3 regions of the Geobacter sp. SVR genome follow, and region 3 is predicted to be linked to each of the others. Evidence: riboswitches for the same ligand, from Rfam matches in the RefSeq annotation. Region 3 holds a riboswitch; each other region holds the start of a gene.
The links. A riboswitch is a leader RNA that binds a small molecule or an ion and turns the genes downstream of it on or off. The one in region 3 is predicted to bind cobalamin.

Region 1: another riboswitch for cobalamin. It lies ahead of GSVR_RS07570 (ribonucleoside triphosphate reductase); the one in region 3 lies ahead of GSVR_RS17695 (energy-coupling factor ABC transporter permease).
Region 2: another riboswitch for cobalamin. It lies ahead of GSVR_RS07555 (alginate export family protein); the one in region 3 lies ahead of GSVR_RS17695 (energy-coupling factor ABC transporter permease).

What each region holds. Positions count from the first base shown of each region.
Region 1 is NZ_AP024469.1:1,636,389-1,642,426, forward strand. It holds gene GSVR_RS07570 (ribonucleoside triphosphate reductase) at 1-1,418, opposite strand, end outside; cobalamin riboswitch at 1,796-1,975, opposite strand; gene GSVR_RS07575 (LysR family transcriptional regulator) at 2,071-2,985, opposite strand; gene GSVR_RS07580 (cysteine desulfurase family protein) at 3,094-4,227, shown strand; gene GSVR_RS07585 (GSU3529 family protein) at 4,242-4,502, shown strand; gene GSVR_RS07590 (GSU3529 family protein) at 4,499-4,750, shown strand; gene GSVR_RS07595 (DUF3299 domain-containing protein) at 4,810-5,289, opposite strand; gene GSVR_RS07600 (ABC transporter permease) at 5,299-6,038, opposite strand, start outside.
Region 2 is NZ_AP024469.1:1,630,167-1,636,204, reverse strand. It holds gene GSVR_RS07570 (ribonucleoside triphosphate reductase) at 1-432, shown strand, start outside; gene nrdD (anaerobic ribonucleoside-triphosphate reductase) at 425-613, shown strand; gene GSVR_RS07560 (anaerobic ribonucleoside-triphosphate reductase activating protein) at 606-1,193, shown strand; cobalamin riboswitch at 1,269-1,460, shown strand; gene GSVR_RS07555 (alginate export family protein) at 1,612-3,255, shown strand; gene GSVR_RS07550 (energy-coupling factor ABC transporter permease) at 3,345-4,022, shown strand; gene GSVR_RS07545 (energy-coupling factor ABC transporter substrate-binding protein) at 4,019-4,348, shown strand; gene cbiQ (cobalt ECF transporter T component CbiQ) at 4,345-5,094, shown strand; gene GSVR_RS07535 (energy-coupling factor ABC transporter ATP-binding protein) at 5,091-5,954, shown strand.
Region 3 is NZ_AP024469.1:3,789,906-3,795,943, forward strand. It holds gene GSVR_RS17680 (LysM peptidoglycan-binding domain-containing protein) at 1-867, shown strand, start outside; gene GSVR_RS17685 (RNA-binding protein) at 923-1,267, shown strand; gene GSVR_RS17690 (cobalt transporter) at 1,293-1,562, opposite strand; gene GSVR_RS17695 (energy-coupling factor ABC transporter permease) at 1,559-2,305, opposite strand; cobalamin riboswitch at 2,328-2,501, opposite strand; gene GSVR_RS17700 (cobyrinate a,c-diamide synthase) at 2,622-4,049, opposite strand; gene GSVR_RS17705 (TonB C-terminal domain-containing protein) at 4,055-4,933, opposite strand; gene GSVR_RS17710 (sugar phosphate isomerase/epimerase) at 4,935-5,774, opposite strand; gene GSVR_RS17715 (putative nucleotidyltransferase substrate binding domain-containing protein) at 5,774-6,038, opposite strand, start outside.

The DNA.
Region 1 (6,038 bases), 2.2 Mb from region 3:
TAGCGCCGGGTGTAGGGGAACAGGCCGTTGTCAATGTGGCGCTGGATTACCTTACGCTTGATCTCCAGGCTGGTGCGGGCCAGGTCCAGCAGCCGGTCCAGGTCTCGGTACAGGGCTGCCTCATCCCCTGGGTGCAGGTGGCCGAGCCGGGCGCAATTGACGGTCACCACGCCGATGGAGCCGGTCTGTTCGGCCGAGCCAAACAGACCGTTGCCCCGCTTGAGCAGTTCCCGCAGGTCCAGTTGCAGGCGGCAGCACATGGAGCGGATCATGGTGGGGGAGAGCTCGGAGTTGATGAAGTTCTGGAAATAGGGCAGGCCGTAGCGGGCGGTCATTTCGAACAGCAGTTCCGCGTTCTTGCTCTCCCAAGGGAAATCGGGGGTGATGTTGTAGGTGGGGATCGGGAAGGTGAAGACCCGCCCCTTTTCATCCCCTCTTGTCATGACCTCGATATAGACCCGGTTGATCAGGTCCATTTCCTCCTGCAGCTCGCCGTAGGTAAAGGGCATCTCTTCACCGCCGATGACCGGCACCTGGTTCTTCAGGTCCTCCGGGCAGGTCCAGTCGAAGGTCAGGTTGGTGAACGGGGTCTGAGTGCCCCAGCGGGAGGGGACGTTCAGGTTGAAGATCAATTCCTGCATCTGCTGCTTCACGTCTTCGTACGTGAGCCGGTCCTTGCGCACGAAAGCGGCCATGTAGGTGTCGAAGGAGCTGAAGGCCTGGGCCCCGGCCCATTCGTTCTGCAGGGTGCCGAGGAAGTTGACGATCTGTCCCACTGCACTGGACATGTGTTTGGGGGGGGCTGCCTCCACCTTGCCCGGTACGCCGTTGAACCCCTCGGTGAGCAGCATGCGCAGAGACCAGCCGGCGCAGTAGCCGGAGAGCATGTCCAGGTCGTGGATGTGCAGGCTACCCTCCCGGTGGGCCTCCCCCACCTCCGGCGGATAGACGTGATTGAGCCAGTAATTGGCCACCACCTTGCCGGAGACGTTCAGGATCAGGCCCCCCAGAGAATAGCCCTGATTGGCGTTGGCATTGACCCGCCAGTCGGACTGCTCCAGGTATTCGTTGACCGAGGATGCCACGTCCACCACGGTCTTCTGGTCCTGGCGCAGCTTGTGGCGCTGCTCCCGGTAGACCGCGTAGGCCCGCAGAGTGGCAAAGTGGTTGGCTGAGATCAGGGCCTGCTCCACCACGTCCTGGATCTGCTCCACCTGGGGCGGTTCAAGGGGGAAGCGGTGGCGCAGGACTTTCAGTATCTGCCGGGTCAGAAGGTGGGCCTCGTCCTCGGTGAATTCGCCGGTGGCCTTGCCGGCCCGCAGGATGGCGGACTGGATGCGGTTGGCGTCAAAGGGGGCGCGGGAACCATCGCGTTTGACGACGATTGCCGGGACGGGCAGTGGTTCGGTGTGGGGCATGGTGAAGACTCCTTAAAGGCTTTTGCCACAGAGGACACAGAGAACCCCAAAATCTTCATGGAACGCGGAAAAGGCCGGATTTGAGCGGATAGACGCGGATAACCAAAATCTGCGTTCATCCGCCGCATCCGCGTGAATCCGCGTGCAATTGCAGTTCAGGTTCATAGTCAGGCAGAGCAAAGCGTGCCCAACTCTCTGCTGTGGTTTTCTGGTTTGGAGTCCGGGGGGGAGGGTACCGCAACGGAAACAGCCATAAAAAAAGTCCGCATCTGCCGAAGCAGCATGCGGACTTTCCGTGTTCAAAGTCGCCTGTTCCCGTTATCCACCTGCTCCCAGTCCCGGAGAGTTCCGGCCGATGTTCTGGCATCGGCCTTCTGAATAGTGGTTGGGATCATGGCAGGTCTTCTGGCTCGCGATTCGTCCTCCGGGCGCCTTCCCGACCTCATCAGTCAGTGGCATCTTGCCCTTTGTCATCGCTTACAGCGGCGGGTCCGCGGGGGATTTACACCCCTCTTCCCTATCAAGCCCTTGCGGGCGCCGTGATCCGATATTCGATTGTCATATTTTCGCAACAAGATATTGCGTCCGTCGTATAGCACGGTGCCATATTGTGTGTCAATGGCTTTTCTTTTTGCACGGCCGGAAGCGGACATCACGGCAATGGAAACGTGCCGGCCGCCTGGGCAAGCAGGTAATACTCATCCACTTCCTGGATGAGAAAATCGACAAACGCCCGGTTGGCCCGGGAAAGGGTGGTGTTCTTTTTCCAGGCTATGGAGAGATCGAGAAAGAGCGGCGGATCGCAGGAGATCGCCGCAACCTCCGCATCCCGAGCAACCACCATTTTGAGGAAAAAGGCCAGGCCCAGTTCCTCCCTGACCAGACTTCTGACCAGGGAAAACAGGTTCGATTCCGCCACCGTAACGGGAGAGAGCCCTTCCCGGGCTGCCAGTTCGTCGATCATCTCCCGCAGGTGATATCCTTCCTCGAACTGGATCAACGGTTCCCCCAGCAGCTCGGCCAGCGGCATCTTTTTCCGCCCGGCCCAGGCATGGCTGCGATGGACGCAGGCCACAACCTCCTCCCGCACCATGTGGTGGGAATCGAGCCCCTCCGGCACTGCTCCGGCCACCACTCCCATGTCGATCTCTCCCGACTCGATCCTGCGCTGGATGTTCCAGGCGCTGTCGCCGTGAACGGACAGGTGCAGGGCCGGATAACGCCGCTTGAAGGCGGAGATTATCCCGGGAAAGAAAAAACTGCTCAGCATCGGGGTCAGGCCGACCCGCACCTCCCCCTTGAACAGTCCCCGCAGGTCGTCGATCTCCTGCCGTGCCTTTGCCACCCCCTGGCGTATCTCCCGCGCGTGCCGCGCCAGCACCTCCCCCTCGGCGGTCAGGGTAATCTTCCGGTCCCGCCGGTTGAAGAGCACCACGTCCAGGTCCTCTTCCAGCTTTTTGATGGCAATGCTGAGGGCCGGCTGGGCAATGTGCAACTTTTCCGCCGCACCGGTAAAGCTCCCGGAATCGGCCACTTCCAGAAAAAACCGTAACTGTCGCAGATCCATGTCAGCCTCCGTTTGTGTATATATAAAATATATAACGACGATAAAAACAATATATTTTTTATATACACTTTGGTGTTCTATAGTTGGAAAAAACACCGGGAGCGGGATATGGCGATCTATCTGGACTGCAATGCAACCACGCCGCTGGAACCGTCCGTCATTGCGGTGATGCGGCGTTTTTTCGAAAAGGACTTCGGCAATGCCGCCAGCCCGATCCACGACCACGGGGCTTTTGCGCGGAGTGCCGTCGAACATGCCCGAGGCCAGATCGCGGAGGTGGTAAGGGCGCGGCGCGACGAGGTGATCTTCACCAGCGGGGCCACGGAGAGCAACAATATGGCCATCCTGGGACTGGCGGAGACCGGCAGGCAAAGCGGGCGGCGCCATGTGCTGACCACTGCCATCGAACATAAGGCGGTGCTGGAACCTTTCGAGGAGCTGGCGCGGCTCGGTTTCGAAGTGGAGATCCTGCCGGTGCAGGCGGACGGGCGCTTCGAGCCGCAGCGCCTGGCGGATGCGCTGCGCCCGGACACGCTGCTCGTTTCGACCATGCAGGTAAACAACGAGACCGGGGTGCTGCAGCCCCTGGCGGAAACAGCGGATATCCTAGGGGGCCACGAGGCCTGGTGGCATGTGGACGCGGCCCAGGGATTCGGCAAGGAGATCGACCAACTCCGCCATCCCCGCCTGGACCTGATCGCCGTCAGCGGGCACAAGATCTACGGTCCCAAGGGGATCGGCGCCCTGATCGCCCGCAAACGGGATAACCGGCTGCCTCCCCTGCAGCCCCTCATGTTCGGCGGCGGTCAGGAGCAGGGGCTGCGGCCCGGGACCCTGGCGGTCCCGCTGATAGCCGGGTTCGGCGAAGCAGTCCGGTTGGCGCTCAGGGACCGGGACGCTCGCCGGGAGAAATGCCGGGCATTCCGGGCCGAGACTCTGGCGGCCCTGGCCCGGCTCGGCGCGGAGCAGAACGGCGACGAGGCCTGCACGCTCCCTCATGCGGTCAATGTCTCCCTGCCCGGCATCGGCTCGGATCGCGCCATCCATGCCCTGAAAGAGGTCATAGCGATATCGAGCACCTCGGCCTGCACCTCCCATACGCGCACGCCCAGCCATGTCCTGGCGGCAATGGAGCGCTCTCCGGAGCAGGTGGAATGTTCGATCCGGCTCTCCTGGTGCCATATGACCCCGGAGGTGGACTGGGACAACGTTGTAGATATCCTCGAAGCTTTACGGAGATAGGAAAGGAGCGGACCATGGATCAGGTCTTTCAGGAACTTGAAGCGGCCACGATCGAGCAGTACGAACAGCAGGACCTGCCGCAATGGCTGGCGGACCCGGTACTGGCGGTTGCCAGGAACCCGGAGGCCTATCAGGGCAAGGAGTATCTGGTGGAGATCCTGCTTGCCCAGGTGCGGGAGTATGACGTGTATGCCGAGGCCGGTTGCTGCAAGTGGGCCTACGATCACGAGGACATCAAAAGGACCCTGCGCTGGCTGGAGGAGGAGCGGACATGACCGTATTCGACAGGTTGCGGGCCGCCACCGAGGCGGCCCAAAGCGAGCAGGACCTTCCCGACGGTCTGGCAGAGCAGATCTTCCGGATCATCGAGAACCGGCACGATTTCCATGGCAGAGAGGCCGACCTGGCCATACTCGTGGAACAGGTGGCGCTGTACGATACCTACGGCCAGACCGGCTATCTCGGCATGGGGGTCAATAATGCCATCCTGGAAAATGCGCTGAAAAGGCTGACCGGGAACTGACGGACCGTCATGGGGCGGTCCGTCAGGGATGATGCCGATATCCTTCCATCCCCGCACCGCTATTTCACGGTCGCATTCTTGATCAGGAAGAAAATCCCTCGTTTGTTGTCGCTCGCCAAGGTCAGGGTGCCTGAAACCGTGACCAGGTCTTCCTGCCATTTCACCGGTTCAGAGGTAAAGACCTCCACCACCTCGTTGGGGGCTCCGGGAGGGCAGAAGGCGCAGGTAGGGGCGCGCTTGCTCAGGATGAAATGGGTGAATTTCTCCTTGGCCTCCAGGGGCAGCATGAAGCCGCTGATCACGGTCTGCCTGCCGTTCATGGCCTTGACCTCCGGGGTATAGGCGATGCCGTAGGAAAAATCCTGATTCCGCCTGAGCTTGCATTGGGCGAAATGTTTCCAGATCTGGTCCTCCGACTGCATCTGGCGGGGTCCCGGTGGCAAGGGCACCGGATCGCCGGAGCGGGAAAAACGGGCATCGGGCGGGGTAAAACCGCAGGCCAGCGCTACCATCAGGATGCAGAACACAATGCGTATCATAGGGCCTCCTCAGCGTTGTACCAATGTCTTGAAAATGTCGATCCGGTAGACCTGCACCGCCGGCAACAGGGCCGCGGCAGCGCCCACCACCAGGCACAGGGGGAGCAGCCAGGCCTCCTCGGCCAGGAACAGCCGGCCCGTCATGTGCAGGTGTTTGGTGTGCTCCAGCCAGGCGGCGATACCCCCCACCAGCAGATGACCTGCCACGAGCCCGACAGCCGCGCTGATCAACGAAACGGCCAGGCTCTCGGTCATCATCAGGGCGAACAGTTTTCCCGGTTTGGCGCCGAAACCGCGCATCAGGGCCAGGTCGTAGCGCCGCTCGTTCATGGCGTTGTACAGCCCGGCAAAAATGCCGAGGCCGGCCAGTGCGATCAGGAACCAGGCAAAGAAGGTGAGCGTTTCCGTGCCGGTCCCCATGAACGAGGTCAGGCGCGCCACCTCGAAGGCCGGGCTGGCCGCTTGCATCGAGGTGGTTCCGTTGATCATGCGGGGAAGCTCCGCCGCTGCAAGCGGCGAATTGTAGGAAACCAGCAGGGAGGTGATTTCACGCTTGCCTTCGTGTTCATCCGCATCGTGGTGGTCGTGGTCGTCGTCATGGTGGTGCGCCTCCTCCGCATGATGCTCGTCATGGTCCTCATCGTGGTCTTCGTCGTGGTGATGGTGCTCGTGGATATGCCAGACGCTCTCCAGGCCGGTCAGGATCAGCCGGTCCACTACGGTGCCGGTCGGTTCGAGGATGCCGGTCA
Region 2 (6,038 bases), 2.2 Mb from region 3:
AATTTGGAGGCCACCCCGGCCGAAGGGACCACCTACCGCTTCGCCCGGGAAGACAAGAAGCGCTACCCGCAGATGCTCCAGGCCGGCACTGCCGCAGCTCCCTTCTACACCAACTCGTCCCAGTTGCCTGTGGGGTACACCGACGATCCCTTTGCGGCCCTGGAACTTCAGGAGCTGTTGCAGCGCCAGTACACCGGCGGCACGGTCTTTCACCTCTACCTGGGGGAGCCGGTCTCCAGCACTGCGGCCTGCCGCACGCTGGTGAAACGGGTGTTGGAGAATTTCCGCATCCCCTACCTGACCATCACCCCCACCTTTTCCATCTGCCCCAAACACGGCTACCTGGCCGGAGAGCACCGCTACTGCCCGGTCTGCGATCAGGAGCTGGTGCGCGGGTATTACCACGCCAAAGGAGAACAGCCTCATGTCTGAAAACAACGCATTGCAACAGGAAACAGAGCAGCAACACCTGAAACGCCAGCCCTGCGAGGTCTGGACCAGGGTCATGGGATACCACCGGCCGGTGGAGTCCTTCAACACCGGCAAAAAGGCCGAACATGCCGCGCGGTGCTTCTTCCGGGAGCCGGGCGCGGCAACCGGGCGAGATGCTTGAGATCGGGGGACTGCTCCCCTTCACCACCATCGACTACCCCGGCAGGCTGGCGGCGGTGCTTTTCTGCCAGGGATGCCCCTGGCGCTGCGGCTACTGCCACAATCGGCACCTGCTCCCCACCATGAGCGGCACAGCAGTGCCGTGGCTGGAGATCATGGCCCTACTCCGCAGCCGGTGCGGCCTGCTGGACGGGGTGGTGTTCAGCGGCGGCGAGCCGACCATGCAGGCCGACCTGCCCGACGCCATCAGAACAGTAAAGGGGATGGGGTTCGCGGTGGGACTGCACACCGCCGGCCCATACCCGGCCCGGCTGCTGGAGTGCCTGCCGCATCTGGACTGGATCGGCATGGATCTCAAGGCCCCCTTCGAGGAGTACGAGCGGATCACCGGCGTTCCGGACAGCGGTGCGGCGGCCCGGACAAGCGCGGAGCTGGTGCGGCGCAGCGGCGTGTCCCACCAGTTCCGCACCACCCTGGACCCCTTTCTGGAGGAAGGAGGACGAATCGAAGCGATGCAGCGCATGGTGGAAAAGGAATGGGGGGAGAAGTTGGTGGTGCAAGGATGCACATTGATTTCATGACGGAAATTTGTTAGGGTTAACTGCCCGTTTTGGATAGGGAACTGCTGTTCCCGCAGCGGGCATAATCAGTACGACAACCGAATACCGGATCACGGTGCCCGTAAGGGTGAAAAGGGAAGAGGGGTGTATTTCCGTCAGGAAAGATTCCCCCGCGGACCCGCCGCTGTAAGCGAGGACAAAGGGCAAGATGTCACTGATCGAAAGATCGGGAAGGCGCCCGGAGGATGAATCGCGAGCCAGAAGACCTGCCTGATCTCAGCACTCACCAGTCCCGACGGTAAAGGGAGAGTGGAACCATTATCAGACTTTGAATACGGAAAGTCCGCATACTGCGATTGCAGGTGCGGACTTTTTTTATTTTCAGCCGTAATCGCCGGATTGACTGACCTGAAATTCCATAACACAGGAGGAATGAAGGATGTTTAAGAGGATACTGCCGATACTATCGACCACGCTGCTGTTGGCGGGGGCGGCACATGCCCAGGAAGGCGCGGGCACCATGGACCAGGCGCCCCAGATGAACCAGGCCCAGGAAGGGGCCGGCGAACGTCAGATCCCGGAGCAGGTAAATGCCGAGAACTGGGCCTACCAGGAGATCAAGGATCTGGTGGACAAGTACGAGGCCCAGAAAAAGCTGCCCGAAGGCAAGCCGTGTTCAAAAGGTGAGCTGGCCCAGTGTCTGCTTTCCGTTCTGGAAAAGGTCGTGGACAAGTATGACAAGGAGGGGGGCGGAGCCCTGCTGCGTGACGATCTGGTCCGTATCTCCGCCTTGCACGAAGCTCTGGAAGGCGAGTTGACCAAGCAGCCCGAATACGGCGCAAAACGCGCCAGCATTGAGGATATCCTCGATCTGGTGGAGCCGGAAACGCCGGCCTACACCTACAAATTTGGGGTGAACGGTTTCCTGAGGGGCGAGTGGGGCAGGAATTTCCGGTTGTTCGACGGCCATGAACCCGGCTTCGATATGGGGCAGTTCACCTGGCGCGTCAAGCCGTTCGCGTACTGGCATCCCACCGATTACCTCGATATCCACCTGGAAGGACAGGGCTACGGCTTTACCGGCGGAAATGGCGAGTTCGACCGCTTCAATCTCTATCAGGGCTTCGTGGAGGCACGCACTCCCGGTCATGACTGGGCTGCACTCAAGGGAGGTCGTCAGGAGTTCGTGTACGGCAGCGCCTTTATCCAGGGTGCCGATACAGCCTTCGACGGTATGACCTTCGACGGTGCCCGCCTTCGCTTGAAGCCGCTGGCAGGGCTCAGTGTCGACCTGCTGGGGGGCGTGTATGCCAAGCCGTTCTCGGGTGGTCAGACCGGCAACCTGTGGGGCGCCTATGCCACCTATGCCCCGACCGAGGACAGCACGCTTGACCTGTACGTGTTCCGCGACAACCAGGCTGCCGAAGGCGAGCCCCAGCGGGGCGAATACCTGGATACCTGGGGTCTGCGCAGTGTCTCCAAACTGGGACCGCTCTCCCTGGAGATCGAGCCTGTCTTCCAGACCGGTAAACTGGGCGGCGAAGATGTCAACGCCTACGGCGGCCATGCCGACCTGACCGGCGAATTCGAACTGGGCGGATTCAAGAATGCCCTGACCTTCGGTTATGCCATCGGCTCCGGCGACCAGAATGCTGCCGACGGCATCTCCAGCAGGAAAGAATTCCGCAACCCCAACAACGATACCTCCATTGTGGGCGACATGCATCTGTTCGGCGATCTTTCCGGCATCGATGTGGCCGGAAGCCATGCCAGCGGTCTGCAGGTCTACACCCTGGGCTGGGGCATCGAACTCACCGACAGTCTGAGCTTTGCAGCCACCGGCCACAAGTTCATGGCCAACAACGTACCGACCGGCATCGTCAGCCGCCACCTGGGCATAGAAGCCGACTTCGGCCTGACCTGGAAGATCCAGAAGAACCTGGCCCTGACCCTGGCCTACGACCACTTCTTTACCGAGGGATTCTTCCGGGAGGCTTCCGGCAGCAGCAAGGACCTGAGCTACGCCTATGCCATGCTGACCTTCAACTGGGACAAGACCAAACGCAAGGCAGTGACACAATAGCAGCTCTGGCCGGGGCGGATCCTGCTTGCCGCCCTTGTACCTTGGATACCACTATTCCAACAATTCCAACAACAAAAGGAGAAACACTCATGCACATCATGGAAGGTTTTCTGCCGGTCAAACATGCCGTGGGCTGGAGCATTGCCTCGGCCCCCTTCGTAGCCTGGGGGCTCGCCACCGTCAACAGGAGAATCAAGGAGAATCCGGAGCAGCGTATGCTCCTGGGGGTTGCCACGGCCTTCACTTTTGTGCTGTCGGCCCTGAAGATGCCCTCGGTCACCGGCAGTTGCTCCCACCCCACCGGCACCGGCCTGGGGGCCGTGCTGTTCGGACCGGCGGCCATGGCCCCTATTGGCGGCGTGGTACTGCTGTTCCAGGCCCTGCTGCTGGCTCACGGCGGCCTGACCACCCTGGGGGCCAACATCTTCTCCATGGCCATTGTAGGGCCGTTTGCCGCCTTTACCGTCTACCGTCTGGCCAGGACGGCACGCCTCCCCTTCGGCGTCGGCATCTTCCTGGCAGCAACCCTGGGAGATCTCATGACCTATGTCACCACTTCGATGCAACTGGCCCTGGCGTTTCCCGATCCTGCGGGCGGGTTCATGGCCTCGTTCCTTAAATTCGCCGGCATCTTTGCCGTGACCCAGGTGCCCCTGGCCATCAGCGAGGGATTCCTGACGGTGATCGTCTTCAATGCCCTGGCCCGCTTCAATCCCCGTGAATTACAGGAACTGAACGTAGTTTCCCCTCAGGAGGTGAAGGCATGAAACGGTTCCAGAATCTCATCCTGCTGGTGCTGGTGATTGTGCTCATTACCGTTCCCCTGCTGATGATCAAGAAGCCGGAGCCCGGCCCGGACGGTAAAGAGGTGGAGATCTTCACCGGCTCCGACGATCAGGCAAAGGATGCCATCACCAAGATCAACCCTTCCTACAAGCCCTGGGCAAAATCTCTGATGGAGCCCCCCAGCGGTGAGGTGGCATCATTGCTCTTCTCCCTCCAGGCCGCCATTGGGGCAGGTTTCCTCGGCTACTGGTACGGCAGTTCCTCGACCCGGGTCAGGTTGCGGCGGGCACAGGAAGAACAGGCATGATGCTCCTGGAGCGTCATGCCCATGCCAACCGCTGGCGGCGGGTCGATCCCGCCGCCAAGGGGCTTTTCACCCTGTGCGGGCTCGCGGCCGTGTTCATGGCACCACGTCCGGCCGTGGCCGCCGGGCTGGCCCTGGTGCTGGCGGTTGTCACCCTGCTGGGGGCCGGCACACCGCTCAAGGACTACCTGCGGGTGGCGGCCCCGGCATTGCTGTTCCTGGCCACCAGCGCCCTGACCCTGTCCCTTTCCCTGAACATGTCCGGTCCGGCCGGACCCAGCCTGCGCCCGGTTCCGGCGGAGGAAATGCACCACGTGGCCCGGGTCTGCGCCCGCTCTCTTGGCGGACTGGCTGCCTTGCTCTTCCTGGGCCTGACCACGCCCATGAACGACATCATCGCCCTGCTGCGCCGCCTGAAAACCCCGGAGGTGCTGCTGGACCTGATGACTCTCTGCTACCGCATGCTGTTCGTGCTATCCGAGGCGGTGCACGACATGCATACGGCCCAGGCGGCCCGCCTGGGGCAGGCCACTCCACGGCTGGCCCTGCGTTCCCTCGGCATCCTGGCTGCCAACCTGATGGTACAGGTCTGGCAGCGTTCACTTGCCTTGCACCAGGGAGCCCTGGCCCGAAATAACGACGGGCCGCTGCGCTTTCTGGAACCCGGCTATCCGCGGAGCGCCGCCAGCCTGACTATTGCGGTCCTGGCCGGCGGCAGCCTGATCGTATTGACAGTGGTGATACCATGATATCGACAACCGAAGACAATATCCTGGAACTGCGGAACGTAAGTTTTCACTACCCGGACGGCAGCGTGGGGCTGGATGGTTGCTCTCTGTCTCTCCGACGCGGCAGCCGGACCGTGTTGCTGGGGCCCAACGGCGCGGGCAAGACCACCTTGTTTCTGCACATGAACGGCATCCTGCGCCCCGGAAACGGCCAGGTCCTGTTCAACGGCTCGCCCCTGGACTACGCCCGCCAGGGGCTACGCGAACTTCGCTCCAAGGTGGGCCTGGTGTTCCAAAACCCGGACAGTCAGCTTTTTTCCGCCAGCGTGCGGGAGGATGTCTCTTTCGGACCCATGAATATGGGACTGGAGCGGCGTGAAGTTCGGGAGCGGGTGGAGCAGGCCCTGGAAGCGGTGGGCATGACCAGTTGCGCTGACAAGCCGGTGCACAACCTGAGCTACGGCCAGAAGAAACGGGTCTGTATCGCCGGAGTGCTGGCCATGCGGCCCCAGGTTATGATCCTGGACGAACCGACGGCCGGGCTGGACCTGCGGATGCAGCGGGAGTTGCTGGAGGTGCTGCACCGACTGCACTGCCAGGGGATCACCATTGTCATGGCCACCCATGACGTGGACCTGGCCTATGTCTGGGCCGACGAGGCCTGCCTGCTGGACCGCGGCCGGCTGGCGAAGCGGTTCTCTGCCGAGTGTTTCCCCCAACAGACTGGGGTGCTGGAACAGCACGGTCTGGGTGTCCCACAGGTGGCGCTGATCCATCCTCTGCTGGTGGAACGGGGGGTGCTGTCGGCCGGGGGAGCTGCGCCCCGTTCCTGCACTGAGCTGGCGCGGATGCTGGAGACGGACCTGAACGAACGGACCTGAAGGGTAATGGAACGCGGATGACGCGGATTGAGCGGATCTACGCGGACAACAAAAGCACCGTTACGATTGAATCCGCGGAAATCA
Region 3 (6,038 bases):
GCCCTCGGCTCACCCTCGGAGTTCGACATCAACCCGAAGGATCTTCCTCCCAGCCGGGCCTCGGAGTTCGAACTCGATCTAAAAGAGCTGCCCCCGGCACGACCGGGCAAGCCGTCCCAGCCGCCACGCATCCAGCACCGGAAGCACCGGACGGAACACCGCGAGTCTGCCTCCGGCGAGATCGTCAGGTACACCGTCCGCCCGGGAGACCATCTCTACCTGATCCTGGTGCGGCACTTCGGGCTGTCCGACGAGGCGGCGGAGCGGCTGATCCCCCAGGCGATGCAGCTCAACGGCATTCATAATCCCCGCGCCCTGCAGGTTGGGCAGGAGCTGAAGATACCGCTGACTGCACGGGCATCCAAACATGCCGGGAAAGGGAGCGCGAAACCGGCGGCTGCGGATCGCCACGCGGCCACTGCGGCGGCAACTGCCCAGGATTCTCTCCCCGTCAGCATCGCCGCTGCCCCGAGCTGCGTCATGGCCCGCAAAATGACCGAAGGCCTGGGGCTGCTGGCTCCCCAGCCGGGCATCATGCAGGGGATTCTGGGCTTTACTGCCAGCAACGCCGGCCTGTCGGTGGTCGTTGCCTGCGAATTGCCGGCATCCGAAGCCTACACCTATGAGCGGCTGTTGATGCCGTACAATACACAGCTGCTCGTGTTCAGGGAGGATGAGTCCCCCCGACGGATCATCGAGAAATTGGCCAACAGGCTGGGACTCCGCTATACCATCGAGGATCGGAATGCCCCGGAATCATCGGCATTGAGCTATGTTTTCGAGGAGGTTGGCCCTGAGCGGCGCACGGTCAGACTGACGCTGCTCCCCTCCACGGATGAGAGAAAAGTGGGCAACAAGAAGAAATGAACGGTCGCCGACAATAGGCCGTGCCGTCTAATTCGAAGGAATCAAGGAAAACGAGATGAGAAACGAGCTGTACCTGGGAAGCATATCGGCCAAGGCCACTGAAGAGGACATCAGGAAACTGTTCGCGGTGGTGGGAACCGTCACATCGATCCACCTGATCCGGGACCCGCAGACGGGAGAATTCAAGGAGTGCGGCTACGTCAGGATGGCGACCGTGCAACAGACCAAAGAGGCGATCGAGGTGCTGGACGGCGCCTTTTTCATCGATCGCGTGCTGTCGGTCAGCGAGGCGCGCCCGCAGCCCCCCCAGGGCAAGAAACGCCCCTTTGGCGGAAACCGCCGTAACACGGGCCCGGCCCAACGGCCGCCGAAAGGCAGCACCAGCCGCGGACGAAAGTAAGCATTCCGGATCAAAGGCCCCAACCTCAGTTGGGGCCTTTCCTTCCCTCCAGCAGCATCCGCCAGTAGTATCCGGCCACAAACCCACCGATACTTCCCGCCGCCAGAAAGGCGAACAACTGCAGATCCCCTTCGCCGGTGTCGATCAACGGTTCCCGGGCAGGGCGCCCCTGTTCCCGGGCGATCCTGTTGACCACCGCCTCGTCGATCCCGGGCCACTTCTCCCCGGCACACGCAGGACCACCGCAGCAGCAGACAAACAGCAGTACGGAAAACAGTACGGTCCGTATCTTCATCGCCCCTCCCCCTTCGTGACAGCCAAAGCGGTGCGGGCCAACAGGTCGGGACGTTTCCTGACCAGCAGCGACACCATGCCGGCGGTGATGGCCCCCTCGATCACCCCCAGCGGGAGCTGGGTGGGAACAAAAGCCAGAGCGATCTTACCCGCCAGCGGCCAAAAGGGGCTGGTCCCTTTGATGCCTGCCGCCATGATCAGGGCAGTACCGGCATAGGTCGCCCAATCCGACAGAAGACCGGCAGCAAAGGCGGCGGGCACGACTCCGGCCCCGCAGGCGCGCAACCCGCGGAAAGCAAAGTACCCGGCAAAGGAGCCTATGATCCCCATGGTGAAGAGATTGGCACCCCAGGTGGTCAGCCCGCCGTGGGCCAAGAACAGCGCCTGGATCAGGAGCGCGACCGCCGCGGTGACCACTCCCAGTGCCGGACCCAGCAAAACCGCAGCCAGACCGGTGCCGCAGGGGTGAGAGCAGGTTCCGGCCATGGGCACCGGTATCGGCATGCAGGAGATCACGAACACCACGGCCGCCACCATGCCGACCAGAGGCTTACTGGAAAGGTCGCTGGCGGCACGCCTGGTCAGGGTGCGGAGTCCGATTGCCAGAAACGGGGCAGAGGCGGCAAACCAGAAAGCAGCCCAATTAAAGGGCAGAATGCCCTCAGAAATGTGCATGGCGAATGACGTTGACGGCAGCAGGAAAACAGGCAGGGCCAACAATGGAACAATGCTGTGGCGGTTCATAAGCTCTCTCCCCCTCGGTCGGAGTCTGATAAGTCTTCCAGCCAGGTCTCCTGGCTCGGGGATCATCCCCATGCCGCGCCTTCCCACCCTGACGGGCAGTGGCTTTCTGCGACACGAGTCCCCCCTCACAGTTGCGGGGCAGCGCCGGATTTCAACCGGCTTCCCTACAGCTGGAAGTTGAATGGTGTGGTTTCGTAGCACAGTCCGGTACGGCACGCAAGGCCAAAACTCTCAAGCCTGGCCGGGCTCCGCCTGAATATTCTCGCATCATGAGACGCTACAACCCGGCCATCCCACCCTTTCCGACGCTACGGCATTACCGGTTCAGGTCACGGGCGAACCACTGTCGACAGGCGTCCACAAAAGCGGGCGCGATCCGGGCGTTGCTGCCGAAGTGCAGATGAACGTAGGAGGCCAGGCAGTTGTTGATACGGTAACCCTCCGGCCCCAGCTCGTGCCCTTGGCGGCTCATGCGGTAGCAACGCCCCACCTGTTGCGGCATGGGACCGATTTCGGAGTAGTGAAATTCATGCCCGCGCACCGCTGTCCCGGCAGCGGCAATGACTGCATCGGCAGTAAATTCCACCTGCCGGTAGCCCAGCGCCTTGCGTTTCGGCAACATGCGTGCCCTGGTGGGGTAGATGCCGACGAAATCGGCTGAATCTCCCCCTGCCCCGGCTGCCATCCCTTCGGTCAGATAGATGAAGCCTCCGCATTCGGCGTACACAGGCATGCCGGCCGCCCCGGCCCGGCTGATGGCCTCCAGCATGCTCCCATTGCCGGCCAGCCGTTCGGCATACAGTTCGGGATAGCCCCCCGGCAGATAGAGGCCGGCCGTCCCCTCGGGGAGACCGGCATCGTCCAGGGGGGAGAAAAAAGCCAGTTCCGCCCCGGCCTGGCGCAAAAGCCGCAGGTTATCCTCGTACATGAAGCAGAAGGCCGGGTCGCGGGCGACGGCGATACGGACGGGGGAAATCCCCCCTAGCCCCCCTTTCTCAAAGGGGGGTACATGGCTGGATGCCAATGCAGACTTTTCTCCCCCCTTTACAAAAGGGGGGTCGGGGGGGATTTCCAGTGCTGCTAGCCGTTCCAGATCCAGGTTTTCCTCAGCCAGATCCGCCAGAGCCGCCAGCCAATCCTGCGGCAACGGGTTATCCTCCGCCGTCACCAGGCCCAGGTGCCGCGACGGGATCTCCAGCGCCTCCCTGCGGGGCAGGCAGCCGAAGATCGCGATATCGGGCAGGGCTTCGGTCAGACTGTGGCGCAGCAGCTCGGTGTGGGAGGCGCTGCCGACGTTGTTGAAGATCACCCCCGCCAGTCGGATACGCGGGTCGAAATCCCGGAAACCCTTCACCAGTGCCGCGGCGCTGGCGGCCATGCCGCGCGCGTTGACCACCAATACCACCGGAGCGCCGGTTATGGCCGCCACCTGGGCGCTGCTTCCCTCGAACGACGCCCCCAGCCCGTCGAACAACCCCATCACCCCTTCGATAATGGCAAGATCGGCCTCGGCCGTATGATGCCCGAAGGTGTCACGGACAAAGGACTCCGGGCACATCCAGGCATCCAGGTTGATGGATGGGCGGCCGGTGACCAGGCGATGGTACCCGGGATCGATGAAGTCCGGCCCGCACTTGAAAGGTGCCACCGCTACCCCGCGGCGCGCCAAGGCCGCCATGACGGCCAGCGTGACGGTGGTCTTGCCGCTGCCGCTCTGGGGGGCAGCTATCAGAAATCCTCTCATGGCGCTCACCGGATGATCCTCACAAAGCTCCCCCCGTACCTGAATATCATGAACAGATCGTGCTCAGGCTTATCGTATCCTTTGGGAAGAGGCCCGACCGGGCCAATGGTGTGCAGCACGCGAAAAACTTCGTCGTCCAGCACCCGATGTCCGGAGCCTTCTATGGATTTGATGGCAACAATCTCGCCTGTCCTGGAATTGAACGTAGCCATGACGACGACTTCGCCGGTCAGTGTTTCCCCGCCGGGGGGTATCCGCCACACACCGTAGACCGCATTTTCCAGCCGCTTGAAAAATGATACCAGACCCGGATCGCTGGTATTCAGGAGGCGACTTTCGCCCTCCGCGCCATTGCCCTCGAACGTGCGGCGATATTCCTGCTCCAGCTTGGCGATCCTGCCGGCACTGGGGAAAAGCTGAGGCGTCCCCTGCGGTTTCGCCGACTGGCGCGGTTTCAGCAGGCTGCTGGCTGAAGAACCGGGCGGTATCTGACTTTCCCGGCGCTCTCCGGTCGATGGTGCGTTTGGTCGTTTCTCGGGCTGCGATTCGCGGGGTGCTGGCTGACTTGGTTGCACCGGCCGCCGGGGGAGCTCGCGGTCAGGTTCGGGAGTCCTGTTCCGCAAACCGGCAACAGGCGGAGATGTCTTCGGAGAGACCGGTGCACGCCGCTCGGGCAGGCGCGGTGTTTCTGGCTGCCGGGGCGGTTCCTGGCGCTTGAGCTCAGGCACCGTCTGCAGATCGATGAAGACCGGCTCTTTGGCGAGCTGCTTTCCCGATTGCGGCAGGTACAGCAGCAGGGCCAGCGCCCCCAGGTGCAGCAGCAGCGACAGGACCAGCAGATAAAGAAACGATTTTTCGACGTAACGATCGGAAATACGGCGCATATCAGCTGGCGGTTGAGACGTGGAGGCTCTGGTCGTATTCAGGGAGATCAGCCTGGCTGAATGTCTCCTTGCGCAAATAGGCCAGGATCTCCAGCAGGCTCTCGAAGATGATCCGCTCCTCTTTGGGGAATTCGGACGGGCTGAGTTCCAGGGTTACGGTGCTGCGGTAGTCGGTGTTGCGCAGGTGGTGCAGGAAGCGGGTCAGCGGCAGGACGCCGTGTCCCGGCAGCAGATGCTCGCGGCCGTAGCCGTAATCGGAAAAATGGATGTTCCTGATACGGTCGCTTTCGTAACAGAGATAAAAATCGTTGATGAAGTTGGTCTTGCCCGACCCCATGTGGGTGCAGTCGAAGGTCATGTACAAATTGTGCTCCTGGACGAAGTCGATCAGGCGCTGGGTGTTCGAAAGAATGTGGGGATTGATGCGCATCCTGCCCACCCACGGCATGTTTTCCATGGTTACCGCCACCTGGCCGTTCAGGCCGATCTCCTTCTGGAAGTCGTTGATGCTGTAAAGCCAGCGCCAGAAGGCGATCTCCATCCCCATCCAGGAGGGTGGATGGAAGTTTACCAGAGGGATGCCGCACTCTGCCGCCAATTGAACCGACCGCTTCAGCGACCCCACCGGCCCGCCCCACCCATCCAGCGGCATGAAAGGGGCGTGGATGGAATATATCGTGGCGATCTCCTGCAGCGATCGTATCAGCCTGGCCGGGTTGTCCCTCTGAAAGTCGTGATTGATGATCAGTTCGACACCGTCGAAACCGGCCAGGGCCGACAGCTCGAAAACCTTCTGCAACGGCAGCGTGAAAAGCGAACCGGTGGAAAGGGTGATCAACATCAGACCTGCTCCATCAAACCGCTGAAAGCTATGCCGACATGGCGCTGCAGAGTGGCAACCGTTTCCAGGAAATCCTTGAAACGTTCCTGGACCTCCGCCGGACTCGCCTGTACATCGAAATACCCGGCAGCCTCATAGGCCCGGTCGGCCAGACAGGCCGTTTCGCGCTGCAGCCGCAGCTCGTTGAAAAAGTGCCAGGCCTCCAGCAGACGTTCGGCCATTTCAACATCGATCTCACTGCGGGCCAGCAGTTTCCGGACCCGC